One region of the Clostridium moutaii genome, then DNA from elsewhere that is predicted to be linked to it. Evidence: a T-box and tRNA genes for the amino acid it is inferred to sense, from the RefSeq annotation. Region 1 holds a T-box; the other holds one or more tRNA genes.

Region 1 (15,824 bases):
CAAAGTTGAAGGTAGAACTGCAATTATAGATGGAGTAAATAAACTAAGTGGTGCTATAGTGAAAGCCACAGATCTAAGAGCTGGCGCGGCAATGGTAATAGCTGGCCTTATTGCAGAGGGTACTACTGAAGTCTTAAGTATTGAACATATTGATAGAGGATATCCAAATATAGAAGACAAATTCAAGGCCTTAGGTGCTGATATAAGAAGAGTATCTTATTCTAAATAATATTATGGGGAGTATTTTAATATGATTTTTTGTCCTTTGTACAGCGGCAGCAGTGGAAATAGTATATTTTTAGCATCTCATAGTGCTAAAATTTTAATAGACGCAGGTCTTTCCGGGAAAAGTATAGAAAAGGCTCTTGTAAAAATTGGTTACAATCCCAATGAAATAGATGCAATATTAGTTACCCATGAACACATTGATCATATTAAGGGAGTAGGTGTTTTATCTAGAAAATACAATATACCTATATATGCAAATTCTCTTACATGGAAGGCTATGATAAAGTGTATTGGCAAGATAAAGGAAAATAATATTAAAATAATTTCTAATAATTATATAAACATAAAAGACATGGATATAACAAGTTACTCTATATCTCATGATGCTGTAGATCCTTATGGCTATGCAATTAATTGCGGCAATAAAAGAGCCTGTGTAGCAACAGACTTAGGATTTATTTCAGAAAGAACTAAATCTATATTGAAAAATTCAGATGTATTACTTTTAGAAAGCAATCATGATGTAGAAATGCTAAAATTTGGTCCATATCCTTATGAGCTGAAAAGAAGAATTTTAAGTAAAATAGGTCATTTATCCAATGATGATTGTGGAAAAGCTATATTGGATATTTTAAATGGCAGATTTAAAAGGATTATCTTAGGACATTTAAGCAAGACAAACAATTATCCTGAGTTAGCCTACCAAACTGTAGTAACTACTTTAAACGAGGCTGGTGTTAAATTAAATATAGATGTAAATATATCTATGGCGAAACGTGATGGGCCTAGCAATTTTATAAATTTTTAATAAAAAGGTGATAAGATATGAAAAAAATCTTTAACATATTACTATGTTCTACAATTGCGTTTTCTAGCTTAACACTGACTGCCTGTGAAAAAAAAGATAACTTAAGCATGAACAATAAACAGAAAGAAAAAGATATAGTTCTTTCAAAAGAAAAAACTAATTTATTGGATTTAGATATTTATTTCAATTCTTCAGATAAATCAAATACTGTTGAAATGACAAAAGAAAGTAGAGTCATAAAAAAAGATGAGCTGTTAGCTGAAACAATAGTGAACGAATTAATAAAAGGTCCCTCTGTGAACAGCAAATTAACTCCTATACTTCCTAAAGATAGCAGGATTATAAGCATCTCAATAAAAGATAATATTGCTTATTTGGATCTAAGTAAAGAAGCTAATATCAAAATGACCTATACTAGAGAAGAAGCTTGTTTAAAGAGTATAATTTTTTCTCTTGAACAACTTCCTACTATAAAAAAAGTTAAAATTTTTATAGATAATAAGGACTCCAACGTTTGGGGAAACAATTTCAACTTGTCCAAACCCATTGGAAAAAGTGATATAGAACATTCAGGTAGAAACTAAATACTACTTATTTAAAATTTATTTTCAAACTTTGAGAGGAGGTACTGCTGCTAAAATATATGCAGCAGGATAAAATATGAATTTGTATAAAGAATGGACAGACATGGTAGTAAATTTTGTAAAGGAAAAAGGTGAAGCTGCTTTCTGGCGAGAATACGGTTCGATTGAAAAAAATATTTATATGGAAATATTATCTCAACATGACTCTACCATAAGTGGAACAATAAAAGATCTAGCTGAAAAATTTAAAACTTCATCAATATTTTTTACAGGATTTTTAGATGGAATAAATCAAAGTATTAAAAAACCTTTAGAATTAGAAAACTTGGAGGAAATCTCGACTATTGACATAGAGATTGATTTTGAAAAACTATACTATAACATGTTAGATGCAAAGGCTGATTACCTATATAAACTTCCCCAATGGAATTCTATCTTTTCGGAAGAAAAAAGAAGGGAAATTCATAAAAGCTGGGTTGCTTCTAAAACAATAATCAATAAAAACAAAATAGGTAGAAATGACCCCTGCCCATGTGGAAGTGGTAAAAAATATAAACATTGCTGCGGAAAAAATAATTAGTAAAAAATCCTTGCACAATTTAATTTGTGTAAGGATTTCATTATAGCTTAAAATTTGCCTCTAATATTTTTTCTATAAGCTGTATCTTCTAGCGGCAGCTTAGTTCTAAATTTCCCATCTAACTTGAAATAAGCTCCCTGAATCGCTGGTGCTGTGGGAATACAGGTTATTTCTCCTATTCCCTTGGCTCCGCATGCGAGGAAAGAATTATTACCCTGTATTATTATAGTTTCTATTTCTGGAACTTTTGGTGCTCTAAAAAGTCCTAAAGTCCCAAATTTAGCTGTAGGTACTGAATTTTTCAATGGATAATCCTCCGTAAGTGCATATCCAAGTCCCATTACAACTCCACCTTCTATCTGGCCTTCAATATTAGTTGGATTTATGGCCTTCCCTACATCGTGAGCAGCTATTATCTTTTCAACTACTCCTTTTTCATCTAAAACTGCTACTTGAGTTGCATAACCATATGCTACATGGCTTATAGGATTAGGTTTATCTGAATTTATTGGATCTGTAACTCCCGAATACTCTGCATAAAAATCCCTACCTTCCAACTCTTTGACTGATTTACTTTTCAAGGCTTTCTTAAGTTTTAACGCTACTAACCTAGTGGCTTCTCCTGTAAAAACAGTTTGCCTTGAGGCAGTAGTCGTACCTGAATCAGGTGTAATCTCAGTATCTGGAGAGTCCACTGTTACATCACATGGAGAGATACCTGCAGTTTCACAAAGTACTTGAGTAACCATAGTAGCAAGACCCTGGCCTATACAAGCTGCACTAGTTCTTATATGCACCTTACCATCTATTATAGTCAATCCACATCTACCTATATCCGGAAGTCCTACTCCTATACCACTGTTTTTAAAACAACTGGCTATTCCGGTATAAGGATATTTTTCATATTCATCTTTTACTGCCAGAAGAGTTTGTTTAAAAGCTACATCATCTCCTGCCACTTGCCCATTAGGAAGTACCTCACCTGGTTCAATGGCATTTTTATATCTGATCTCCCAAGGTGATATACCAACTTTTTGTGCCAGTAAATTCAAATTACATTCTATAGCAAAGACAGATTGGGTGACTCCAAATCCTCTAAAAGCCCCTCCTGGAGGATTATTTGTATACACTGCAGTTCCCTCAACCTCTACATTTTGATAATTATAAGGTCCTCCTGCATGTGTACAAGCTCTTTGAAGCACAGGTCCTCCAAGAGAGGCGTAGGCACCGGTATCAGATATAATCTTTGCTTTCAAAGCTGTTAAAATTCCTTTCTCATCACATGATGTTGTAAATTCCATTTCCATAGCATGTCTTTTAGGGTGTATAATGATACTTTCTCTACGACTTAAAGTGACTTTAACTGGTTTTTTAGTATACCAAGCTAGAAGAGCTGCATAATGTTGAACGCTCATATCTTCCTTTCCGCCAAATCCTCCACCAACATATTTGCTAATTACCCTCACTCTTTCAGGAGCCAAACCTAAGATATTGGAGATTTCCCTACGATCATCATATACTCCCTGTGTTCCGGTATACACTTTAACCCCATCACCATAAGGCATAGCCAGCGAGGACTCCGGCTCTAAAAAAGCATGTTCTGTAAAAGGTACTGAATACCTTTGGTTAACTACATACTTGGATTTTGATATAACTTCATCCGCATTGCCTCTTTTCAAGACTTCTCTTGAAAGTACATTCCCTTTAGGGTGCACCTTAGAAGCACCTTCTTCCATAGCTCTTTCCGGAGAAATCAATGGTTCTAATTCTTCATACTCCACCCGAATTAGATCTAGGGCTTTTTGTAAAGCTTCTTTGGTTTCTGCTGCAACTAAGGCAACAGAATCACCCAAATATCTGGTTTCTTCCCCCACTGCAATCATAACTGGCCAGTCACTTATTATATGACCTGAATATCTTTCGCCTGGTATATCCTTAGCTGTAAGCACTGCCTCAACACCAGGATACTTCTCAGCCTCAGTTGTATCTATCGACTTTACTAAAGCTCTAGGGTATTTACTTCTTAAAGCCGAGCCATATAACATTCCATCTACATACATGTCTCCTGCATATTGTGCTGTACCTAATGTTTTATTTCTTGCATCAACTCTGTATATTCGTTCTCCAACAAGTCCCTTAAAATTCCTTTTAGGGGGCTCAATTCTCTCTCTAAAAGCTTTTGCTGCCATACTTATAGCTTTTTCTATTTTTACATATCCAGTACATCTGCATATATTACCACTAATAGCTGTTTTTATATCTTTAGGCGTTGGATTCAAATTTTTGTTTATAAGGGATTTAGCACTTATAACCATTCCAGGAATACAGAATCCGCATTGTACTGCTCCAGCTTCGGAAAAGGCCCACGCAAATATTTCTTTTTCTCTCTGAGTGAACCCTTCAATAGTTGTTATATTTTTGCCTTCTACTTTAGACAAAGTAAATAGACATGCCCTTGCAGCCTTATGGTCGATTAATACCATACAAGCTCCACAGGCACCTTCACCACACCCATTTTTTACTGACGTCAACCTTTCATTATCTCTTAGATAATCTAATAGCTTTTTATCTTCATTTACAACCTTTTCAACTCCATTTAAAATGAACTTATACATATTATTCTCCTCTTTAACACCTTTAAAAAATATATCAAAATAAAATTTTATATATAAAAAGAGGAGTATAATTTTATACCTGCAATTGCTCTCCTCTTTTTAACATTCATTGCTGATTTTTCATTTCATAACTACTTATTATATATACAATCTCTATGGATTACAAACTCTGGTAGTCTCCATCCCATACTATCTTTCTATATTTATCTGGATCCGTATCACCCTCTGTACTAAATAAAAGTACTTTTGAATTTTCATCTAATCCTAATTCTTCCCTAAGTCCCTTTAAATCATCTCTTGTCATTATTGAGCATAAAAGACCTGTTGTAACAGCTCCTGATTCTCCTGAAATAACTTTATTATCTCCTCTCAATGGATTTCCAAGAACTCTCATTCCTTTGGCAGTAACCCAATCTGGACATGCTACAAATTCACTGCTATAAGACTTTAAAACTTCCCAGCCTATGGTATTTGCTTCTCCACAAGCAAGTCCTGCCATTATAGTTGGCATATCCCCACCAACTGACCTTACCTTTCCATCGTTTGCCACTGCAGATTTGTATAAACAAGCTGCTTCATCTGCTTCCACTACAACTGTTTTAGGGCAATCATCTCCAAATACAGAAGCAAAGAAACCCTGAACTGAACCCGCAAGGGATCCAACTCCAGCCTGTATGAATATATGAGTAGGTCTTTCAACTTTTAATTTTCTCAATTGCTCCAAAGCTTCCAGTGACATAGTTCCATAACCTTGCATTATCCATGTTGGTATTTTTTCATAACCTTCCCAGGCAGTATCCTGAACCATAACCCATCCATTTTTTTCAGCATTTTTATTAGCCAGTCTAACTGCATCGTCATAATTTAAATCAGTAATTGTAACATCTGCCCCTTCATTTTTTATGTTCTGAAAACGATTGTTAGATGAGCCTTTTGGCATGTATACAACTGATTTTTGTTTTAATTGAGACGCTGTCCATGCAACTCCACGTCCGTGATTTCCATCAGTAGCAGTTATAAAAGTTATTTCTCCCAGCTCTTTTCTTATTTTATCAGAGGTGATTTCTTTATAGCCTAGTTCTGAAATATCTTTATTAAGCCTTTGAGCCAAATAACTGCCCATTGAAAAAGATCCTCCAAGAACTTTAAATGCATTTAATCCAAAACGATAGGATTCATCTTTTACATATATACCACCTACTCCAATTTTCTTTGCCAGATTATCCAAATTAACTAAAGGCGTTTCTGAATATTGAGGGAAGCTTTCATGAAATTCTTTAACCCTTTTAATTTCATTTTGACTTAAAAATTCCACGGACTTTTTTTCCTCTACTTTAATAGTGTTTTTTTTCCATAATATTTTCTTATCCATTTTGTTTATGTCTCCTCTTCGCAATAACTTTTTTATATAACTTAAAATAAAAGCAATAATCATTCCATAACAATTTAAGAAGAACTTTATACAAATCCATACCTAAAATCCAACAGATCTAAACTGCAAAATACTTTAGAAAAAAAATATCAATTATCATTATGATATTTTTTTTCATAATGATAACTGATAAAAATTCACTTTATATTTTCTAACTTCCTGTACAGGGTTGCTATACCTATACCCAATTTTTTTGCCGCCCTTTGTTTACCTTTTGTATCGGATCCATATATGTCCAGAGCTCTTAATATATATTTTTTTTCAACTTCTTTAAGTGGTTCTATTAATTTACATGATGAATCATTGCCATCCAATTGTTCCTTATAATTCAATATAGTTTCAGGAAGCATATCCTCAGTCAAAACTCCACTTTCATCCGACATATTTATCATAAATTCTATAGTATTTTCTAATTCTCTTACATTGCCTGGCCAGGGATAGTTTATTAAAAACCGCTTTGCTTTATTATCAATAGTATGAATACAATTATTAAAAATATAATCATATTTTTCAATTATGTTCATAGCAAGCATTTCTATGTCTTCTTTCCTATACCTAAGTGGCGGTACCTCCATAGGTATAACATTAAGACGATAATACAGATCCTCTCTAAACTTATTTTCCCTTATAAGCTTTTTTAAATCTCTATTAGTAGCAGCTATAACACGTATATCCAAATTCATAAGCTGATTGGATCCTATTCTGACTATTTTTTTCTCTTGAATCACCCTTAATATTTTAACTTGTAAATACAAAGGCATATCTCCAATTTCATCTAAAAATATTATACCTCCATTGGCCAATTCAAACTTCCCTATTCTTCCCCTGGGATCTGCTCCACTGAAAGCACCTCTTGCATATCCAAACAATTCACTTTCCAAAAGAGTGTCTGGTATGGCTCCGCAATTTATTGCTATAAAAGGTTTGTCTCTCCTGTCACCTTCAGAATGTATAGCCTTAGCAATCAATTCTTTTCCTGTACCACTTTCTCCTGTTATAAGTACCGTTGATTTAGAAAAAGCCATTTTCTTTATTTTATCTTTTAATTTAATCATCAACTTGGACTTTCCTATAATATCATCAACTTTAATTTTCTGCGTTTTTGCCACTTTATACATCTCAGTCTTTAACTTTCGTATTTTATCAAATATAAATATCTTATCATAGAAAGGCAACCTCGGAGAAACTGGAATCAATTGTCCCATTAAATACAACTTTTTTCCATTCATTATGACTGTATACACTTCCGTACCTGCTATATACTCATTGGTAGCAGTTATCTGTATACTATGTTTAAATCTTCCCGAATTTACATCAAGCTGATCCATGGCACTACTGTTCATATGGACGATCTCATTTTTATCATTCATAACTACTACACCTTTATCCATAGAATCCATAATCTGCTTTAAAAGGTTTATCATCATATTGTTTCTCTTATTTTCAAAATGAGCATATACTTTAGAACTTATAAAATCTGCAATTTGTTCTAAAATTTCCAGATAAGATTTTATATTCTTTTTTACCCTGTGTTTTTGTTCATCATCTGAACATATAAATCCTATAACCCCAATAATCTTTTTTTCATAAATTATAGGCATAGACACCTGCATTTTCTCAATGCAATGTTTTCTATTATCACAGTTTTTACACAAAAAATTCTTACCCGGATTTTCTATTATTTGTCTTTCTCCAGTTTTCAAAACGTGATCATATACATACCCTTCTGTTGAAATATCTTCATCCGTCTTTTCACCATATATGCCTGTACCTGCAATTCTTAAAAAATTCTTATCCACTATTTCCACATCTACATTTATTGTATTTGAAATTATATTTGCATACTTAACAACTGTAGGTTGTATTTGTTTTAAAACAGAAGCTTCCCTCATACATTAATCCCTCGCAAATCTAAAAATCCCACTCCTATAGAGCAAAAATTATCAGTTTGATATGTATTTATACTAAAAATATAACTTAATTATATTATACACTATAGCAGTACTAAATTTATCAAATATATATGCAATTATCAGTTTGATAATAAAAATCTGTTAAAGGTCTTCTATAAAGTAGTTTTTCATAATTGTAAATTTATATTTACAATTTACCAACAACCCTTCATTTTATCTCAGCCTACCATGTATGATTCCCCATGTTAATAGTTAAATACAGTATTTTGGGTATACTTATTGCTTATAATTAATAAAAATCAAAATATACATTTACCATGCTGATAATCGGGGTGTTAAAAATATTGTTGAAAGATTTATTAAATGTATATAAAAATTGTGTTGTATCAATAGTTGGAGCTGGAGGCAAAACCTCTTTTATGTTTAATTTGGCACAAGAACTTAAACCGGACAATAAAGTATTATTATCTACTACTACAAAAATTTATGTTCCTACTATAAAACAGTATGACTTTATGTCCATTGGTAAAAAAAACTTTCTGCGTTGCTGTACATCTTCTAAAAAAGGTATTTATATTTACGGCAATGCTATAAATAATGAGACAAAAATAACAGGACTGAATGAAGAAGTATTGCTAAAAAAGCTTTATGATTTTGACTATATACTAATAGAAGCAGATGGTTCAAAAGGCAAACCACTTAAAGGCTGGAGGGAAAATGAACCTGTGATCTTTAAGGGCACAAATATGACTGTGGGAATAATTGATATAACCTGCTTAGGTAAGAAAATTAATTCAAATAATATTCATAGAGTAGATAAGTTCTTGGAAATAACTCACTCTCACTTAAACGAAAAGGTCTCATTAAATCATTTGCTCCCACTTATACTTCATCCTAATGGTTTATTTAAAAAAGCATTAGGTGAGAAAATTTTATTCATTAATAAGGTTGAGGATACAAATTTAACAGTACTTTCAAAAATATTATCAGAAAATATTAAAGCTCACAATTATATAAATAAGATAATCGTGGGCAGTTTAAAAAACAGAACTTACCAAATACTTTAATCATGATTTATAAGGGAGGTTATAGATGATTAATGCTATTATAATGGCTTCAGGATATTCTTCTAGAATGGGTACTAATAAGCTGCTTCTACCGTACAAAGGTAAACCATTGCTTGAGCATACCATTGATGCCATAACAAATTGTACTTTTAGACAAATCATTTTAATCGCCAAAGATGCACAGGTGATAAACTTGGCTGAAAAAAAAGGTTTACGAATTGTAAAAAATCATAAAGCTTATATTGGACAAAGCCAATCCATAAAGCTTGGAATTATAAATTCGCCTTCCGCTGATGGGTATATGTTTTTCACAGGTGATCAACCTATGTTAACTTCGGATATTATAAATGCCTTAATAGAATGTTTTAAAATTCATAAACATTCTATTATAGTACCTAGGTTTAAACTTGAACTTGGTTCTCCTGTTATTTTTTCTAAAGATTACATAAATAAACTTTTAAATTTAACTGAAGACACTGGTGGAAAATCTATAATAAATAAAAATATTGATAAAGTAATCTTTTTAAAATTAAAAAATAAATATCCTATTTTCGATATTGATACACCAGATGATTATAAAACTATGTTAAATATAAAATAAGGGTGGTTTATCATGTATACTGATATTGTCGTAATTCGAGGAGGGGGCGATATTGCTTCAGGGACCATCCAAAAGCTTCATAGATGTGGTTTTAAAGTACTGGTCTTGGAAGTGAAAAAGCCTACTTCTATCAGAAGATTAGTATCTTATGGTGAAGCAATATATGAGGGTGAAGTTACAATAGAGGGAATTACAGCCATATATATAAAAGACATAAAAAATATATATAAGGCATGGATAAATAATAAAATTCCTATAATTGTAGATCCCCACTGTAATTGTTTAAATACCATAAAACCTAAGATCCTGGTTGATGCAATACTGGCCAAGAAAAATTTGGGCACAAATATAAATATGGCAGATATAACTATAGCCTTAGGTCCTGGTTTTAAAGCAGGTGAAGATGTAAATGTAGTTATTGAAACCATGAGAGGACATAATCTAGGAAGAATTATTTATAGTGGAGGTGCTATGCCAAACACAGGATACCCCGGGAACATAATGGGATTTTCTAAAGAAAGAGTAATATATAGCCCCTGCGATGGAACTATAAAAAACATTAAGGAAATTGGTGATTTAGTAAAAAAAGGTACTGATATAGCTATTATAGATAATGTGGAAATCAAGGCTCCATTGACTGGTGTGCTTAGAGGAATTATAAGAAACAATAGTACTGTAATCAAGGGACTTAAAATAGCAGATGTGGATCCGAGAGCTACAGAGAAAAAAAATTGCTTTACAATTTCTGATAAAGCAAGAAATATTGCAGGAGGAGTATTGGAGGCTATTTTATGCCTGAAAAATAATAAATTGAAGGTAGGTAGTTATTGTGGAAGACAAAATATTAAAGCAAATTTATGAAAGCCTTTATAGAGGAGAACCAGTGGCTTTAGCCATTATAACAAATATAAAAGGCTCTACTCCAAGAAAATCCGGCTCAATAATGGCAGTATGGAAAGATGGAAGGATCTCAGGCTCAGTAGGTGGAGGACCCATGGAACATAAAATAATATTAAAATCTATAGAATGTATAAAAGAAAATACACAAAAAGAATTTTCCTATAATCTAACTGAAAATGGAGAATTAGATGCGCGATGTGGAGGAGAACTGCATGGATTTATAAAATTATTTACACCTAAACCTAAGCTTATCATAGCGGGCGCAGGACATATTGGAAAATACCTATTTAAATTTGGTAAGCTATTAGGATTTCACACTGCAATATTTGACGACAGAGAAGAGTTTACAAATGATGACTTTTTTAAGGATTCAGATGAAATAGTACAGGGAGACATAGGTGAAAACCTATCTAAATACCCCATAGATAAATCAACTTATGTTATAATAGTAACTAAAGGACATAAAGATGATTTCAAGGCGCTAAAAGCTGTTGTCCTAAAGGATACCGCTTATACGGGAATGATAGGGAGCACTAAAAAAATCCTATTCATACTAAATAAATTAATTGAAGAGGGCGTACCAAAAAATACATTGGAAAAAGTATATACTCCCATAGGACTTAATATTGCCTCAGAAAAGCCAGAGGAAATAGCTTTTAGCATTTTAAGTGAAATACTGTTGGTTAAAAACAAAGGTTCACTGGAACATTCGAAAGATATAAAAAAGATAAACTTATAAATAAAATATTTTCTTACTTGCAGGAGAGTAAACCTTTTAAAGGTTTACTCTTTTTTATTTTATATGTTATTATGTTAATATTTGAATATAGAACACATTTCATTATTTTTAAAATTAAGAAAGGGAAATCTATTATCATGTGGAATAAAAAACATATATCCATAACTTTAATTATAGCAATTTTTATTTTTACATTTATTTATTTTAACAGTCCTCTTAGATCCAGCAAAAATTATCCAATAGTAACTGGATCTTTTATACAGTTGGATATGACACAGCATTGGGACAACGCTCATTGGAAAAAGGAATTAAGCTACCTTAAAGATAACAAAATGAGATATATCGTAATAACAAACGTTTCTCAAACTCAAGGAAATATAACCGAAACCTGTTATAAAAATAATATTGCCGGATATAAAAAAATATATGGAAATGTAGATCCTGTAGAATTGTGTTTAAAAAATGCGGAAAATTTAAATCTGAAGGTTTTTATAGAGCCCAATTTCAATAGTGACTGGTGGCAGATACCAGCAGATAATTATCTTTGGCTAAATTCTCAGATGGAGCGGTCTAATATTATAGCTGATGATCTATATAAAAAGTATCATTCTAAATATCCAGATGCTTTTTATGGGTGGTACTTCCCCTATGAAATTGACAACGCCAGATTTAATAAAACCAGTGAATTCGGTAATCTTGCCAATGCCATTAACATTCACTTAAATTATCTTGATTCAAAGGGGGAACATCTACCAGTTCTATTATCTCCATTTATGAATTCATCTGCTGGTACTTCAAAAGAGTATTCTGCTAACTGGCAGTATCTATTTTCAAAAACCAATTTTAAAAGTGGAGACATATTTTGTCCGCAGGACTGTGTAGGCAGCGGAAGATTGAACCTGGATGAGGTTAATTCCTGGTATACTTCCCTGAGAAAAGCCGTAGATAAAAAACCGGGAATGTTATTTTGGGCAAATGCCGAAAGTTTTGACTATGTAAATAACTCCAGTGCACTTCTAAATAGGTTTTTAAAACAGCTCACATTAGAAAGTCCTTGTGTAGACAATATAATATGCTTTTCCTATAGTCATTATTACAGTCCTGATAATATAGACGGCGGATTTAATGAGGCATACTCATATTATGTAAAAAAAGGAAAGCTGCCTGATAAAAAATTAGACAATCCTCAAGACCTAGCTGTGGCAATTATAGAAAAAAATAAATTTAAGATAACCTGGTCATCCCCTAAGCATACGGATAACATATGTGGTTATGAAATATATAGAGATAATATTTTGATTTCAAGAATTATGGTTCAGAGAAAATACGGTGGTAACCCTAAAGATTTTTCCAAAACTATTATAGACACACCTCTATTAAAACAAAATATAAAATTCCATACTTACACAGTAAAGTCCCTGGGATTTTCCGGTAATGTTTCAAAGCCATCAAATTCAGCAGCAGTTAAAGTAGATGCCATCAATAAATTGCCACATTTGGTTTCTAAAAATTGCAGCTACTCTATTATACCTTTGCCTGATGAAAAGTATAATGACATAAGCTTTACCAAACTTACGGATGGTAAATACTCCTCTGTTAATTCAGTAAAAGACAAGGCTTTTGTAGGATGGTATAATGATCCTATAGATATAGATATAGATTTAGGCAAAATAGAATCAGTACAGCAATTTATGGTAAGCTACCTTAGAGACCCTATACCTTGGGCTGAACTTCCTGAAAGAGCTTCCATTGCCGTATCTAAAGATGGAATAAATTTCACTCCAGTAGGACTTTTAAGAATACCTTCCGTACCTTTTTCGGACAGACATGGTTCAAAGTATCCAATATACCTCACTTTAGATAAACCTGTAAATGCCCGATATGTAAAGCTTACTTCCGTTACTAAACCAAATTATTATACCTTTATAGATGAATTTGAAATAAGGAATTGATCCAAATGCAAATGTTTTTGAATCATTTAAAATTTTATATTTTATAATTATTGACAATAGATCTTATAAACATTATAATTTTAAAATGAAGATTCATAATTTTGCATAGATAAAATCATTTAAATTTATAAAACTATGAAGAGAAGAGTAAATATAGAAACTATTCAAAGCGAATTGGTCATGGTGAAAGTCCAATATAAGTCTATATTGAAGAACATCTCGGAGTTTCTAACCGAAATTCTTTGGGAAAGTAGGCTTAGAGGTATTCAACACCTTAATGTGAAAGATAATAAAATACACTTTTTTATCTTGAGGTTGGTCATGTTTCATGACAAATTGGGTGGTACCGCGAATATAAAGTCTTTCGTCCCTTTGAGGATGAAAGACTTTTTTATTAACAATTTAAAAATATAACATATTTACGGAGGAGGAAATTATGGAAACAACATTAATAAAATCTCTGTATAGAGAAACTAAAAAATTTACAGATAAAAATATTCAAATTTCAGGTTGGATTAGGACTATACGAGATTCTAAATCATTTGGTTTTATAGAATTAAATGATGGATCATTTTTTAAAAATATTCAAATAGTCTTTGACGATACGCTTGAAAACTTTAAACAAATATCAAAATTGGCCATTAGCTCATCACTTTCCGTAGAAGGTGTATTGGTTCTTACTCCAGATGCAAAACAACCTTTTGAACTTAGAGCTAATAAAATAGTATTAGAAGGTAATTCGGCCTCAGATTATCCGCTGCAAAAGAAAAGACATACTCTTGAATATTTAAGAACTATAGCTCATTTAAGGCCTAGAAGCAATACTTTCTCTGCAGTATTTAGAGTCCGTTCTGTTGCGGCTTATGCAGTTCATAAATTTTTTCAGGAAAGAAATTTTGTATATGCCAATACTCCCATAATAACAGGCAGTGACTGTGAAGGTGCTGGTGAAATGTTTAAAGTAACTGCCATGGATTTAAATAACATACCAAAGAAAGATGATGGAACTGTAGATTTCTCCAAGGATTTCTTTGGTAAAGAAACAAATTTAACTGTAAGCGGCCAGCTGTCTGCTGAGACCATGGCTCTAGCCTTTAGAAATGTATATACCTTTGGTCCTACATTTAGAGCTGAGGACTCAAATACAGCAAGGCATGCCGCTGAATTCTGGATGATAGAACCCGAAATGGCCTTCGCCGAACTAAAGGATTATATGGATGTAGCCGAAGATTTGGTAAAGTATATAATACATTATGTACTGGAAAATGCTCCTGAGGAGATGTCATTCTTTAATTCCTTCATAGACAAAACCCTATTTGATAGACTAGATAACGTAGCTAACTCAAGCTTTGGAAGAATAACCTATACTGAAGCTGTGGATATTCTCAAAAAAAGCGGGCAGAAATTTCAATATCCCGTGGAATGGGGAATTGATCTTCAAACAGAACATGAAAGATACTTAACTGAGAAAGTATTTAATAAACCTATATTTGTCACTGATTATCCAAAGAAGATAAAAGCTTTCTACATGAGAGAGAATGAGGATGGCAAGACAGTGGCTGCAGCCGATTTATTAGTGCCAGGGGTAGGTGAAATAGTTGGAGGAAGTCAGAGAGAAGAAAGATATGATGTACTTGAAAGAAGAATAGAGGAGCTTGGTCTTAATAAAAAAGATTACTGGTGGTATTTAGAACTTAGAAAGTATGGCGAAACAAAACATTCAGGTTTTGGCCTAGGATTTGAAAGGATACTCATGTATATGACTGGAATGTCTAACATAAGAGACGTAATTCCATTCCCTAGGACAACTGGTTCTGCTGAATTTTAATATGAAGATAAATATTTAATTTAAGGAGGAACTCCTGTGGATAAAAGAATTGGCGTGGTTGCTATAGTGGTAGAAGATCTTGAAAATGCCTCAATAGTGAATGATATACTTCATTCTTTTGCAAGTATCATAGTTGGAAGATTGGGTATTCCCTATAGAGAAAGAAATGTTTCCATTATATCAACAATAGTGGATGGCAGCTCGGATGAAATAAGTGCCATGACCGGGAAGTTGGGGAAAATAAATGGGATAACAGTAAAGACTGCTATAACTAAGAAGTAAATGTAATTTACAAATTGACACCTTTAAACTAATAAAACTTCTATAATTTTTCATAAAATTGTAGAAGTTTTATTAGTTGTGTATTTATGTATTAAATTTTTGAAAAAAATATTTAAAATTTTTACTGTAACCGGTTGCACATTGTTTCAATATTTATTAAATTTCGTTAAAATATAATATATAGGAAAAGTAATTATAAAAATTTTTTTTCAATAATCACATGAATATAGAAAGGAAAGGAAGCCTATTTATGAATCTTATGAAATTATTTGAATTACAAGAAAATTTGGATCAG
Region 2 (15,824 bases), on a different contig from region 1:
CATCGTACCATCATCCAGATAAGCTATACCTTGACCTGATTCCTTACCATCTTTAATTATCTGTACATTCATTTCTTCTCCTGGAAGCACAACCGGCTTTACTGCATTTGCCAGTTCATTTATATTCAGGACTGGAACTCCCTGAAATTCTGCGACCTTATTTAAGTTATAATCATTGGTAACTACCTTACCGTTTAAAACCTGAGAGAGCTTTAAAAGCTTGCTGTCCACTTCACCTATATCAGGAAAATCTTTTTCATATATTATTACATCAATATTTAATTCCTTTTGTATCTTGTTCAATATATCCAAGCCTCTTCTTCCTCTAGTCCTTTTTAATCCATCTGAAGAATCAGCTATATGCCTAAGCTCTGCCAATACAAAATTAGGTATAACAAGTGGTCCTTCTACAAATCCTGTCTGACATATATCAAATATTCTTCCATCTATTATTACCGATGTATCTAGAACCTTAGGATATCCTTTATGTTCATTTTTGTTCTTTTTTTCTTTAGTGCCCTGAAGTCTTCGAGAACCTATATTAGAAAGTAGTGACATAACTTCTTCTCTTTTTCGTATAGCAATATTAGCACCTATTGCAGCCATGAGTATAGCTACCACTACTGCCAGCATAACACCTACAATTGGCACTCTAGATAATAAATCAAGAAATACTGCCGATACAAGAAGTCCTATTAGTGCCCCTACAACTCCAAATACAATTTCAGTTGCAGGAAGTTTTTGAAGACTTTTCTCAATATAATCCATTACCTTCATAATAATCGAATTAATCCAAGGTGATATTAAAAACATTATAATTCCAAAAAGTATAGTTAACACAATTAAAAATAAAATTCTTTTTATAGGACTATTGCTTAAGTAAATTACTTTAGAAAAATAAGCAGAATCTATAGCACTTTTTCCCACTAAATACCCCAATATTAAGCCTATTATTGTAAAAAGCCCTCTAAGTATTTTTGTTAACAATAGACTCACCTCCTCTATAATTAATAAATTAATTTTTGTTACCTTTTTACATCTAATATATATTAAGAAAATAATTTTTTCAATAAAATTAATCTTATTTAATAAATTATTTACTTAATGGAAATAAATTAATTTAGCATCCTTTACATAATTATACCAAAAAATAAAGTTCATAAACAGTTTTTGTCCATTTTTTACATGTTAATCCCCCTATTCATAAAATTATTCTTGGTTTATTATATAAATAGAATAATTTTTACTTATGAAACCATTTAAAGCTTGTAAATAATATGCTAAATTTATATAAGGAGTTGAGCTTGATGAAAGATGTAATATTTGATGATTTTCAAAATACTGTAAATGAATCGTTATTAAGACATAAAAGCATTTTAGATATAATAACTAAACTTCAAGAATCAAATGCCCGAATAAATAGAGCAATTGTAAAATCCATTACAAATTGCGGTTGTATAGAAGTTCGTGCCAAAAAGCAGAATACACTTGAAAACACTAATCTAGATATTGAATCCTTAAAAACCTGTTTAAGCACACAAATAAAAGGAACATTATGTGATAATTGCAGAGATGTAATACAAGATGAGATAGGTAATAATTTATTTTATCTTACTTCCCTGTGCAATGCACTGGATTTAAATTTATATGACATACTTTTAAAGGAATACGATAAAATAAATACTCTTGGTAAATACTCTTTTAGATAGCCTTTAGCACAAAATAATATTAATATACTATTTTGTGCTAAAGCTTATTATCTATCATAATCTGTTCTCTAAGTCTTCTGAGACCATTTTTTATAGCTCTAGCTCTAGCTTCACCTATACCTTCAACCTTATCAAGTTCTTCATAAGATGCTTCCATAACACCTTTAAGCTCTTTAAAGTTTTTAACTAAATTGTCTATTACATTAGATGGTATTCTAGGAATCTTGCTTAACATTCTATATCCTCTTGGTGATATTAAGGTATCCACAAGAGGTACTCCTACATATCCTAATGCCTTAGAAATAAAATCAAGATTTAACAATTCATCTTGAGTTATTCCTTGAATTTGTTTATATATATCGTCATAATCCATGTTGCTTTGACAATAATCTCTTATCATCAATATGCCATCTCGCTCAATACTCTTAATAAGTTCATTCAACTGCATTGAAATTAATCTTCCTTCATTTCCAAGTTCACATATGTATATTTCGATTTCAGATACAATTCTCATTACCATTTCAGTTCTCTGAATAGCCGTCATTACATCAAATAGTGTAACTATGTCTTGAAATTCAAGTATATTGAGATTACTGACCACTCTATCTAATACGGATACATATTTCTCCAAGGTCTGAAGGGCCTGATTAGCTCTTCCTAACATAACGCTACTATCTCTAAGTACATATTTAATATAACCTTTATATATAGTTATAACATTTCTTCTTTGAGAAATGGCTATAACTATGGCTCCAGTCTGTTTGGCCACTCTGTCTGCTGTCCTATGTCTCGTGCCAGTCTCAAAAGTTGGAATGCTGGAATCCGGAATGAGTTGAGTATTTGCATACAATATCTTTTTTAAATCACTGCTAAGTATTATGGCCCCGTCCATTTTTGCAAGCTCATATATATAGGACGGACTGTACTCTGAATTAATAGCAAATCCACCATCCACAACTTTTAATATCTGTTCGCTGTCTCCTAAAACTATAAGTCCACCCGTTTTAGCTTTTAATATATTCCTGAGTCCCTCCCTAAGTTGAGTCCCTGGCGCTAAAAGTTTCAATATGCTTTTAAGTTCTTTTTCCTTTTCCAATCTCAAAATTATCACCCTAATTAAAAAACTTTATTTAATACCTCTCTCAGAGAAGATACTCCTATAACATTTATTTCCTTAGCATTTATTTTTTCTTTATTCCTATCTGGCACTATTATATTTTTAAATCCCATTTTTTCTGCTTCATTTACAATTCTACCACAATATGATACCGGCCTGACCTCCCCCGTAAGGCCAACTTCACCTATGGCCAAAAAATTATCTAATACTATTTCTTTAGACTTAGCACTGGATATGAGGGCAACCGCAAGTCCTAAATCACCAAAAGTACCATCTATTTTAAGTCCTCCTACCACATTTACATAAACATCACAATTATAAAATGGTATTTTAAGTTTTTTCTCTAATACCGCTAAAATTAAATTCAACCTGGAAATATCTACTCCCACTACTGTTCTTCTTGGAATAACAGCCCTAGTTTGACTGACTAAAGCCTGTATTTCAACTAAAATAGGTCTTTTGCCTTCCATTATCCCTATAACTACAGAACCTTCTTTTTGAAGTGCTCTTTCCTCTAAAAATACTGCAGAAGGATTCGTTATTTCTCTGAGTCCATTTTCTATCATTTCAAATACACCAATCTCACTGGTAGTACCAAAACGATTTTTAATAGTTCTAAGTATTCTAAATTCCTCTGTTCTTTCTCCCTCAAAAGACAACACAGTATCCACCATATGCTCAAGTACTCTCGGTCCCGCTAATTCTCCCTGTTTAGTAATATGAGCTACTATAAAAAAGGATATATTATTTTCTTTGCCTATACGCATAATATCGTTAGAAGTTTCCCTTACTTGAGACACACTACCTGGTGCTGAGCTAATAGATTCTTTAAATAAAGTCTGTATAGAATCTATAACTACAAATATAGGTTTATTTTTCTCTATATGTTCTTCTATTTTATCCAAATTAGTTTCCGAAACTATAAAGAGATCATCAGATAATGCTTCAAGTCTATCGCCCCTCATTTTTATTTGTTCTTCTGATTCCTCTCCTGAAACATATAATACTTTCCCATATTTTTCAGCAATATTACTGGCAGTTTGTAAAAGCAAAGTAGATTTTCCTATTCCCGGGGCGCCTGATATAAGAGTAATAGATCCTCTCACAATACCCCCACCAACAACTCTATTCAATTCCATTATACCAGTATCAAGCCTTTCATATTCACCGGATTTTATATTATTTATACTTTTTGGCGTGCTGCTAAATCCCGTATGTTGAAAAGATGCTGTCTGAGGAGATTTAATTTCCTCCAACATACTGTTCCAGCTGTTGCAATTAGGACACTTTCCCATCCATTTTGGAGATTCATATCCACATTTCTGGCACGTAAAAACAGTTTTCTTCCTTACCACTCAATTATCTCCTCCCGTATAAGATATAATTATACAATATTATCACGCGATTTTGTGAAGAATATTTGAATTTCAATAAAAATTAAGCTTTATGCCCATAAAGCATAAAGTTTAATTTTATCCCATGACTATCATTGCTAACACCACCAGCTTTGTAAAGTGGGGTAGCACTGCTACGCACTCGGATAAGTTTTTCCAAGGTTCAGATGAAAACATTCCTTATGTGCAAGTTCCACCTGAACCCAAGAATCACTTGATTGAGGCCAGTCTTAATTCACTTTATTGAAGGATAATTCTTCACCATCTACCACTACTTCTACTTTATCTCCTCTTTTAATATTTCCCTTCAGCATCTCTTCTGAAAGTTTATCTTCTACAGTTTTAGTTATAGCCCTTCTAAGTGGCCTTGCACCATAAGTTATATCGAATCCTTCTTTCGCCAATAACTTTTGAGCATCTTCAGTGAAACTAATTTCTATATCTTGATCCTTAAGTCTTGTAGAAACATCTCTTAGCATGAGTTTTACTATCTGTATTAAATCTTTTTTCTGTAACTGGTGGAAAACTATTATATCATCAATTCTATTTAAAAATTCAGGTCTAAAGGACTCTTTAAGTTCTTCCATTATGTTATCCTTCATCTTTTCATATTGATTTTCCTGTTCATTCCCACTTGCAAAAGCAAATCCCATAGATTTTTGTTTTCTTATAGTAGATGCTCCCACATTTGATGTCATTATGATTATAGTATTTTTAAAGTTTATAGTTTTTCCTTTACCATCTGTTAATCTTCCATCCTCAAGTATTTGTAATAATATATTAAATACTTCGGGATGTGCTTTTTCTATTTCATCAAATAATACTACTGAATATGGATTTCGTCTTACTTTTTCAGTAAGCTGACCGCCTTCATCATATCCTACATATCCTGGTGGAGAGCCTATAAGTCTGGATACGGTATGCTTTTCCATGTATTCGGACATATCGATTCTTATCATATTGCTTTCATCACCGAACATGGCTTCAGCTAATGCTTTTGAAAGTTCAGTTTTTCCCACACCAGTAGGTCCCAAAAATATAAATGAACCTATAGGCCTTTTAGGATCTTTAAGTCCCACCCTGGCTCTTCTCACTGCCCTTGATATAGACTTAACTGCCTCGTCCTGACCTATTACTCTTTTATGCAGAATTGCCTCTAAATTTAAAAGTCTCTCTGATTCTTTTTCAGTTAGCTTTTCTACCGGAATATTAGTCCATTGAGATACAACTGATGCAATTTGTGGTTCCCCCACTATAAGGGTAGATACCTCTTTTTTAGTTTTCCAATTAGTTTTCAGTCCCTCTAATTTATCCTTTAATTCTTTTTCTTCATCTCTTAATTTAGCTGCTTTTTCAAAATCTTGAACTCTAATAGAATCTTCTTTCTCTTTAGTTCTCTTTTCAAGTTCTCCTTCCAGATTCTTTAAATCCGGTGGAGCAATTAAATTTTGTATCCTTACTTTAGCAGCTGCTTCATCAATTAGATCAATAGCTTTATCCGGTAAATATCTATCTGTAATATATCTATCTGATAAATTTACTGCGGCATTAATAGCTTCATCTATTATCTTTACTCTATGATGGGCCTCATACTTATCTCTCAATCCTTTTAATATTAAAACCGCTTCTTCTTTAGTAGGTTCTCCTACTAGTATAGGTTGGAATCTTCTCTCAAGGGCAGCATCCTTTTCAATATACTTCCTATACTCATCTATTGTTGTAGCCCCAATGCATTGTATTTCTCCTCTGGCTAAAGCCGGCTTTAATATATTGGAAGCATCTATAGCTCCCTCTGCTGCTCCTGCTCCTATTATAGTATGAACTTCGTCTATAAATAATATTACATTACCCGACTTTCTTATTTCTTCCATAACCTTCTTAAGTCTTTCCTCAAATTCTCCTCTATATTTTGAACCTGCTATCATTGAAGAAAGATCCAGTGTAACCACTCTTTTTCCTTTTAAAAGCTCTGGAATATTAGCTGAGACTATCTTTTCTGCCAATCCCTCTGCTATAGCGGTCTTTCCAACTCCCGGATCACCTATTAAACAAGGATTATTTTTAGTTCTTCTACTTAATATCTCCAATACCCTTTGAGTTTCTTTGTCCCTACCTATGACGGGATCTAATTTTCCTTCTCTTGCCATATCCGTTAAATCTCTTCCAAACTGATCCAAAGTTGGAGTCGGCTCCCCATTTTCTTTCTTGGTTCCATTTGAATTTGAGGATTGTTCTCCTGAAAGTGCATCCACAAGTTCTTTTCTCAGCTTATTGAAATCAGCTCCTAAATTATTCAGGATAGTAAAGGCCACTCCCTCTGATTCTCTAATTAACGCAAGTAAAATATGCTCCGGGCTAATATAATTATGATTTAAATTTCTAGCCTCAAATAAGCTCAATTCCAAGAGTCTTTTTGTCCTAGGGGTAAGCGGAATCTCTTTGTTATATAAATCTATTTCCCCTCTACCTTCATATTCCTCTATAAAACTTCTTACTGCTTCAATAGTAATACTCATATTGTTCAAAAGGTTTTTAGCTATTCCATCTTCTTTTAATATTCCCAAAAGTACATGTTCTGTTCCCACATACCCATGTTGAAGTGCCTGTGCCTCTTCTTGTGCATAAATCAATACTTTTTGTGCCCTTTCCGTAAATCTTCCAAACATCATAATTTATTTCACCTTCCTCTTTATTGAACTGTATTTACAGCTAATTTTTTTCTAACGAGTTTTGCTCTATCAAAGTCTTTTTCACTACTTGATAAATCTTTACCATATTCTTTCTGTATTGCAGCTGATTGTATATTTACTAAAAGATTATTCAATGTGACCTTACTCACGTCTTTAATTATTCCCATCTCAACTCCTAATCTTACATCAGATAAAAGTTTGAGGCATTCATTTGAATTTAAAAGTACAGCTGATCTCAATATACCAAGTGCCCTGTAAATCCTATCCTCTAATTCATTTTTATATTTTTTCATGAGATTTTCTCTGCAAATTTTTTCTTCATTCATAACCTGAATAACTATGGCCTTTAAATTACTTAATATCTCTTCTTCATTGCGCCCTAAAGTCACCTGGTTAGAGATCTGGTATATATTCCCCACTGGTTTAGAACCTTCGCCATACAGTCCTCTAACAGTCATTCCCACTTGAGCTAGAGCATTTAACAGTCCATTCATTTGATTGTTTAAGGAAAGCGCCGGCAGATGCATCATAACAGATGCTCTCAATCCTGTACCTATATTGGTAGGACATGCTGTTAAATATCCTAGTTTCTCATCAAAGGCATATTCTAGATTTTCCTCCAGAAGATCATCTATTTTATCACTTAAATCATATACTTCTTCTAAATTTAATCCTGATGTTATACACTGGATTCTTACATGATCTTCCTCATTTATCATAATGCTTACAGTTTCCTTGTTATTAAGAATAAAAGCCGTTTTATCACTGTTGTCTATTAAATTTTTACTTATAAGATGTTTTTCCAAATAAAGCTGCCTTTCATTATTATTCTTTTCCCATAAATAATTAGTCCTAAATTCCTGTTCAGTATTAGAAGAAGCATAAAATGCATTTTCTACACGTTTAATTACTTCTTTACTTTTTTCTACACTTAATTTACGGGGGAAAGGAACTTTAGCCAGATTTCTTGCCAGCCTCATTCTGCTACTTATAACCAAATCCTCATCATTATTACAAGTAGTCATCCAATTGTCCATAGCTAACCCTCCTTTTTATCATCTTTGTTTTGTCTAATCTGTACGTTAATCTGTTTTATCATATCTCTTATTGTTGCTGCCTTTTCATATTGTTCTAATGATACTGCTTTTTGAAGATCTGCTTTTAATTTCAAAAGTTTTTTCTTTTCAATTATATCTTTACCCGCTCGTTTTGGTATTTTCCCTGTATGATCCAAATTTGCCTGAACTCTTTTAATTATCGGTCCTAGAATACTACTAAAGCTCTTATAACATTCACTACATCCTAAAAGACCAGTTTTCTTAAATTCACTATAGGAAGTTCCACAATTTTTACATGATATATCAAAACTCTTATATTGCTCATTATTAGCATTTATCATATAATCCATAATTCCACTCAATATATTTTGAAAACTAAATGGGGATACGAAATCTATCTGAGGTACAAAATTAAGTTCTCCTTTTTCCATAGCGCATTTTTCACATAAATTAATATCCTGCTTAGAACCATTTATTATTTTCGTTATATGAACTGTAGCTTCATTTTTTTTACATATATCACAAAGCACATTATCACTCCCATACATATGTTTTATTCACTTATAATATATCTTTATTATATCATAAATTTATCTATTAATAACAAATTTAGGTGTATTAAACACAAGCACCATAACAGCTTTTAATATATCTGCCCTCAATTTATTCTTATTTTCAAGTGAGACATTTAATGTTCTATCATTTACCACAGTCTTTAATATCATATCTTCTCTTTCTGTTATTACTTCTTCCTCAAACAGTCCCTCTATAAGTTGTACAGCAGAATTATAAGTTATACTGTCTCCTATCTTTTCAACTATAGTTTTGAGTAAATTTCTATTGCAGTTAAACTCCATCTTTCTTATAATTATACATCCGCCGCCTCCTCTTTTACTCTCTATATAATAGCCTTTATCAACAGTAAACCTAGTAGTTAAAACATAATTTATCTGAGAAGGAGCACAACTAAAATGGTTAGCTAAATCATTTCTTCCAATTTGAAGTTGAGTTTCATCACTGTTATTAAACATATCTTTTATAAACTCTTCTATTATATCTGATAATCTTGCCATTTCATCACCTTCTTGACTTTGACTTTCTTTGACCTTTATTTAATAATATTATTAAATCTATTTTTAATCAACTCTTGTATTTGTTCATATTAAGTATTTTACAGTTAAATACCTAATATACCTGACATTTTATCCATTTTTCTAAAATATACTCTAATTTTATTTCTTTAATTATACTGTTTCTATTTTTTCTACATCTCCTAAATGTGATGAGTCCCCGTATAATATAACAGTAGCTTGTCCATTTTGTATATCTACTTCACTTAGGCTTGCCTGATGAACATGAGGCGTATTCCAAAACTCCTCTAAAGACCTGTCTTCAAAGTATGACATTATAATCTTTAAAGTTATGGTGTGAGTCACAAATAGTACATTCTTACCTTCATACTTGTTTATAACCTCTTTTATTAAAGGTATTATCCGTGCTCTTACCTGCTCAAACCTCTCACCATTATCCGGCTCATAAATTTTGGGATTGGTCCAAAAATTATGAAGCTGTTTTGAATTTTTCTCTTCAATTTCCTTTTGATTAAAACCCTCCCATTTTCCCAAGTCTATTTCCATAAGTCTATCATCTTTTATTATGGGTATATTTCTTTGGCCTGCTAATATCTTTGAAGTTTTTACTGTTCTACCTAGCGGACTAGAATATATTACACTAAAATCTATATTTTCCAGCCTTTTTTTTAACAGATTAGCCTGTTGAATTCCTCTTTCAGTGAGCGGTGAATCCTTCCTCCCCTGCATTCTCATTTCGGTATTCCATAGCGTTTCTCCATGCCTTGTTATATATAATTTAATCATACATTTCTCTCCTTATTAAACAGTTGAACATACATTTACAATATAGTCCTTATAATTTTTTATTATAACATATAAACAATACTTTTTTAATTTAATCTATATTTTTAAATGCCTTGATACAATATTTCTTTCCACCATAAGCTTCATTTAAACTGATGATAAATTTTTTATTTTTTAACATACTGCATATAATTTCCTTATTTTTATTTTCATCATCATTTATCTCTATAGTTAAATTATCATTTTCCCCTATTATTGACATATAATCATATATACTGCTATAGTCCTCCAAAGCAATCTTCCCTTTTATGTTCATTTTATATTCAGACATAAATTATCTCCTTAATTGAATAATTATTAATGGGATTATTATTTATTCTAACCAATAGAAATATACATAAATTTTAGAAGCTGCCTTCAAATTTTATTTTGAGGCAGCTTCTTTAATTTTATTCTTGTTTAATTTTCACTTTATTCTTATTTTCTATTACCTTATTAACCTCAGAACTTGGTACTTCTTCATATCTCTCAAACCTCATTGTAAAATCTCCTCTAGCCTGAGTCATAGATCTTAAATCCGTAGCATATTTAAACATTTCGGCTTGAGGTATTTCAGCTATTATTATTTGCTGCCCTTCAGAACTTTCCATTCCCAGTACTCTTCCTCTTTTTTTATTGATATCACCGATTATATCTCCCATGTAATATTCAGGCACGGATATTTCCACATGTTCAATTGGTTCTAATAATATAGGTTCAGCTTCTAAAAGCCCCTTCTTATATGCTAAGGAAGCAGCTACCTTAAATGCCATTTCTGAAGAATCTACAGGATGATAGGAACCATCATGCAAAGTGGCCTTTAATCTTATTACGGGATAACCAGCTAGGACTCCATGATTAACACATTCCCTCAATCCCTTTTCAACCGCTGGTATATACTGTCTTGGCACTACTCCCCCCACTACTTTATCTACAAATTCCAAATTATCTTCTCCATCACTTCTTGGTTCGAATTTAATTTTTACATCTCCATATTGCCCATGTCCACCTGATTGTTTTTTATGTTTTCCCTGAACATCTGAAGTTTTCTTTACAGTTTCTCTATAAGGTACCTTGGGCTCTTGCAAAACAACTTCTACACCAAATTTAGATTTTAATTTACATGATATTACATCAATATGTGTTTCGCCTAAGCCCGATATTATTGCTTCCGCATTTTCTATATCCCTTGATATCTTAAAAGTGGGATCTTCTTCTATTAACTTATTTAATCCACTTAATATTTTATCTTCATCATTCTTAGATTTAGGTAAAACTGCCATTGAAATTACTGGTTGGGGGAAACTAATATCTTCAAACATTATAGAAGACTGAGGATAACATAAAGTATCTCCCGTATTTGTAAATTGTAGTTTAGCTACAGCACCTAAATCCCCTGCTGTTATCTCAGAGGTAGGAATCTGCTGCTTGCCCTTTAGAAAATACATAGCGCCTATTTTCTCATTTTTATTCTTTTTAACATTATATACTGTCATATCAGATTTTAACTTTCCGGTTATAACTCTAAATAAGGATAATTTTCCCACAAAGGGATCTGCTATAGTTTTAAAAACAAAAGCCGAAAAAGGTTCTCTTTCATTTATTCTCACACTAAGTTCAGAATCATCTTTTATATTTTTGGCATTAACTAACTCTAAATTTTCAGGCGAAGGAAAACATTCAATTATATCTTCAATTAAGGTTTCTATTCCTATTCCAGTTAAGGCGGAACCACACATTACGGGTACCACATCTCCTTTTGAACATCCATTTATTAGTCCCGTATATATATCCTCGTCACTTAAAGTACCTTCATTGAAGTATTTGTCTAAAAGCTCCTCGTCTGTTTCTGCTACAGCTTCCATAATCATATTTTTACATTCATCTACTTTTTCTAAAATATCTTCGGGTATATCTGCCTCTATCATAGATTTACTTTTATTATCAAATATTCTAGCTTTTCTTGATATGACATTTACAACGCCTCTAAAATCGTTTTCTTTACCTATAGGATATTGAACAGGCACCACAGATATACCAAATTTTTGTTTTAATTCTTCCAATACTTTCCCAAAATCGGAGTTCTCTCTATCTAATTTATTTACGTAAAAAGCTCTGGGAAGATTATCTTTATTCACATAATTCCAGGACTTTTCAGTCCCTACCTGAATCCCAGATACACCTGACACAACAATCATAGCTATATCAATGGCTCTTAATCCTTCCATAGTTTCTCCTATAAAATCAAAATATCCTGGCATATCAACTAAATTTATCTTTACATCATTATGCTCACACGAAACTACTGATGTAGATAAAGATATTTTTCTCTTTTTTTCTTCAGTGTCATAATCGCTAACAGTATTTCCATCTTCAATTTTTCCAAATCTATCTATAGCCTTTGTATAGTAAAGTATTGCTTCTGTTAATGTAGTCTTTCCGGATCCACTATGACCAATGATTCCCACATTTCTTAAATGCTTTGTTGAATATTTTTTCATAAGCAATTCCTCCTCTTACTTTGCGCTTAATTTATATATTCTACTTATAAATTAAAATCCCTTCTAAAATCAAATAAATTTTCACAATAATTTGATTATACTTAATATACTATACATAATAATAAACAGATAAAAAAATAAACCAAAAGTCAGCACGACTTTCGGTTTTCTTTTAAACTATCTATATAATTAAAATGGCTCCGTGGAGAGGGCTCGAACCTCCAACCCTTCGGTTAACAGCCGAATGCTCAACCATTGAGCTACCACGGAATAATTCACACAAAACATAAATTTCTATAAAAAACGAGTAACGAATTGTTACTCATTTGGTGGAGATAAAGAGATTCGAACTCTTGACCCTCTGCGTGCAAGGCAGATGCTCTCCCAGCTGAGCTATACCCCCGTATGGTGGACCTTCAGGGACTCGAACCCCGGACCAACCGGTTATGAGCCGGTTGCTCTAACCAACTGAGCTAAAGATCCATATATTACCTGGCGATGACCTGCTCTCCCACAGGGCCTCCCCTGCAGTACCATGGGCACTGTGAAGCTTAACCTTCCTGTTCGAAATGGTAAGGGGTGTTACCTTCACGTTATTACCACCAGATATTTTTTCATTTGCACTACAGTTTAATATTATACTGTGCTTTTGATTTATTGTCAATACCTTTTTAAAATAATTTTTTCTTATGGGAATAATTTATTAAAAAAGAAGCTTTATAAAGCTTCTTTTTTAATTGGTATACTATAATACTAACGAATTTTATATTTATTTGAGATCGTCTGGTAAGACCCAATATCCTTTAGAATTATTTGCCTTTAAATAGTTTTTAAATTCCTGTGATTTATAAGCTTTTACTATATCCTGTGCCCATTTTGCATTTTTATTCTTGCCATCTACTGCAACAGTTATATAGAGATCATCTACAAGCGTCTCCGAGAGAAGCGCTTTAGTTGCATCTATCTTTGCCATATACACAATAGCTCCTGGAAGCACTGCATAATCTGCTTCATTAAGAGAACGTGGTATTTGTGAAGAATCCATTTCAACTATTTTAAGATTATATTTATTTTCTACTATGTCCTTTTGAGTTGCAAGAGTTTTTACTACTCCTTCTTTTATCTTAATCCATCCTGCCTTTTCAAGTAGTGAATAAGCTCTTGCCGCATTTGATGGATCCTTAGGAATAAATACTGTGTCTCCCTGCTTAACCTCATTTATTGATGCGTGTTTATTAGAGAAAATTCCTGCCCTTACTGTGGGGATTTTTACTATAGACACAAGGTCTGCCTTCTTTTCCTTATTATATGCCTTAACATAAGCATTATGCTGCGCAACATTAAAATCCAAACTTCCTTCTGTCAATGCGACTTCTGATTGAAGAAGATCTGAGAAATTCACTAATGTGACTTTATAACCTTCTTTTTCAAGAATTGGTTTTACACCTGCATTAAAAAGATCATTGTAAGGTCCTGGAGAAACTCCCAATTTTATCTCCTTCTTTGTGCTGGAATCCGCACTGTTCTTTGATCCACATCCTCCCAAAACTACTGCTGATATAAATACAAGCAGTAATGCTATAGTAGGTTTTAGTATTTTTTTTATCATTATATTTTCCCCCTTAAAATTTTTTAATGTCTTCTAACTTTTCTGGAAAGCGTATTACCTATTGTTTGTATAAGTTGAACAAATACTATAAGCAGGATTACTGTAATAATCATTACTTCAGTATCAAATCTCTCATATCCATAGGATATTGCTACATCTCCTATTCCTCCCCCGCCTATAGTTCCTGCCATTGCAGTAGCTCCTACAAGCCCTATTGTTGCAGTAGTAAGTGACAGAACAAGTGATCCCATAGCCTCCGGAAGTAAAAAGTACCATATTATCTGAAAAGATGTTGCTCCCATTGCTTCTGCAGCTTCTATAGTCCCACTATCTACTTCTAGAAGTGAGTTTTCTACAAGCCTAGAAATATACGGAATAATAAAGACGGTAAGAGGTACCAATGCAGCACTTGTACCTATAGATGATCCAACTATAAGTTTAGTAAAAGGTACTATTGCAACCATCAAAATTATAAAAGGCAAAGAACGAAATATATTTACAATAGGATTCAAAATATTGTAGAGATATTTATTCTCTAATATTCCTCCAGGCCTTGTTGTCACCATTAATATTCCTAAAACAGTTCCTAAGATAGAGCCTATCAACAGAGGTATGAAAATCATATATAAGGTCTGCAATATTGCGGTGTAAATTTGAGACATATCTATGGTCTGCATTTATACCACCTCCTCTACAAAAATATCCTGATTTTTAATATATTCACTGATTTTTTTAACTAAATCACAATCACCTTGAAATTCTATTATCATATTTATCATAGGTGTATCCTGAAGCTCTGTTACACTTGCATTTAGAACATTTATTTCAACATTAAATTTTTTTGTTATTATGGATATCATTGGTATCAACGTAGAATTCCCTATAAATTTTAGTCTTAAAAATCTTCTGTTTTTCACATCTTGCTTATTATCCTTAAGAAGCTTTAATATGCTTATGGGAACATCATCATTAGTTACACTATAAACAAAATCTTTTGTAACTTTTTCCTTTGGATTTCCGAATACGTCTATTACCCTTCCCTTTTCAATTATCTTACCTTTTTCCATTACAGCCACTTTATTGCAAATTTTTTGTATTACATTCATCTGATGAGTTATCAATAAAATTGTAATATTATATTCTTGATTTACCTTTTTTAAAAGTTCAAGTATTGATTCAGTGGTTTGCGGATCCAAAGCCGATGTAGCTTCATCACATAAGAGTATATGAGGATTTGTTGCAAGCGCTCTTGCAATACCCACTCTTTGCTTTTGTCCACCTGACAGTTCATCAGGATAACTCTTTGATTTTTTTTCCAGTCCTACAAAGTTAAGAAGCTCTTCCACCCTTTTTGATATCTTATTTTTAGGTGTGTGATCAAGAACTAATGGAATAGCCACATTATCAAATACAGTCTTAGAATTCAAAAGATTGAAGTGTTGAAATATCATGCCTATTTGTTTTCTAATATTTATAAGCTGCTTTTTATTGAGTTTTCCAATATCCTTTCCATTAACTATTACAGTCCCAGAAGTAGGCCTTTCAAGAAAATTAACCATTCTTAAAAGTGTACTTTTTCCTGCTCCACTAAATCCTATAACTCCATATATATCTCCTTTATCCACATTTATATTTATCCCTTTCAGGGCCTCGATTTTTGTCCCATTTTGATCAAATGTTTTGTATACATCTTTTAAATCAATCATTTAAGGAATCCTCCCTACAAAATCTTATCAAATGATTCTTACTTAGGTCCAAACTTATCCAAGGGTGCAGCATTGCTTATTCCCCACTTCAAAAAAGTTGAAGGTGCTATCAATGGTAACCATC

Evidence for each region. The T-box of region 1 lies ahead of asnS (asparagine--tRNA ligase). A T-box ahead of a tRNA ligase gene usually reads a tRNA of that ligase, here a tRNA-Asn.
Region 2: it has a tRNA-Asn gene. The T-box ahead of asnS (asparagine--tRNA ligase) is inferred to sense a tRNA for this amino acid. The anticodon was not compared.

What each region holds. Positions count from the first base shown of each region.
Region 1 is NZ_JBGEWD010000010.1:83,262-99,085, reverse strand. Features, by position in the region: gene AB8U03_RS11550 (UDP-N-acetylglucosamine 1-carboxyvinyltransferase) at 1-229, shown strand, start outside; gene AB8U03_RS11545 (MBL fold metallo-hydrolase) at 251-1,036, shown strand; gene AB8U03_RS11540 (GerMN domain-containing protein) at 1,054-1,620, shown strand; gene AB8U03_RS11535 (SEC-C metal-binding domain-containing protein) at 1,697-2,200, shown strand; gene xdh (selenium-dependent xanthine dehydrogenase) at 2,248-4,815, opposite strand; gene dpaL (diaminopropionate ammonia-lyase) at 4,976-6,187, opposite strand; gene AB8U03_RS11520 (sigma-54-dependent Fis family transcriptional regulator) at 6,385-8,139, opposite strand; gene yqeC (selenium cofactor biosynthesis protein YqeC) at 8,505-9,227, shown strand; gene mocA (molybdenum cofactor cytidylyltransferase) at 9,253-9,828, shown strand; gene yqeB (selenium-dependent molybdenum cofactor biosynthesis protein YqeB) at 9,841-10,689, shown strand; gene AB8U03_RS11500 (XdhC family protein) at 10,658-11,467, shown strand; gene AB8U03_RS11495 (DUF4434 domain-containing protein) at 11,605-13,419, shown strand; T-box leader at 13,546-13,794, shown strand; gene asnS (asparagine--tRNA ligase) at 13,856-15,247, shown strand; gene AB8U03_RS11485 (TM1266 family iron-only hydrogenase system putative regulator) at 15,284-15,529, shown strand; gene AB8U03_RS11480 (dUTP diphosphatase) at 15,780-15,824, shown strand, end outside.
Region 2 is NZ_JBGEWD010000029.1:3,881-19,704, forward strand. Features, by position in the region: gene AB8U03_RS17280 (PIN/TRAM domain-containing protein) at 1-987, opposite strand, end outside; gene AB8U03_RS17285 (DUF1573 domain-containing protein) at 1,308-1,709, shown strand; gene disA (DNA integrity scanning diadenylate cyclase DisA) at 1,747-2,811, opposite strand; gene radA (DNA repair protein RadA) at 2,826-4,181, opposite strand; gene AB8U03_RS17300 (ATP-dependent Clp protease ATP-binding subunit) at 4,451-6,889, opposite strand; gene AB8U03_RS17305 (protein arginine kinase) at 6,910-7,947, opposite strand; gene AB8U03_RS17310 (UvrB/UvrC motif-containing protein) at 7,950-8,498, opposite strand; gene AB8U03_RS17315 (CtsR family transcriptional regulator) at 8,559-9,041, opposite strand; gene AB8U03_RS17320 (histidine phosphatase family protein) at 9,213-9,845, opposite strand; gene AB8U03_RS17325 (hypothetical protein) at 9,937-10,176, opposite strand; gene fusA (elongation factor G) at 10,295-12,385, opposite strand; tRNA gene AB8U03_RS17335 (tRNA-Asn) at 12,581-12,655, opposite strand; tRNA gene AB8U03_RS17340 (tRNA-Ala) at 12,713-12,788, opposite strand; tRNA gene AB8U03_RS17345 (tRNA-Ile) at 12,792-12,868, opposite strand; rRNA gene rrf (5S ribosomal RNA) at 12,876-12,992, opposite strand; gene AB8U03_RS17355 (MetQ/NlpA family ABC transporter substrate-binding protein) at 13,155-13,994, opposite strand; gene AB8U03_RS17360 (methionine ABC transporter permease) at 14,018-14,671, opposite strand; gene AB8U03_RS17365 (methionine ABC transporter ATP-binding protein) at 14,672-15,700, opposite strand.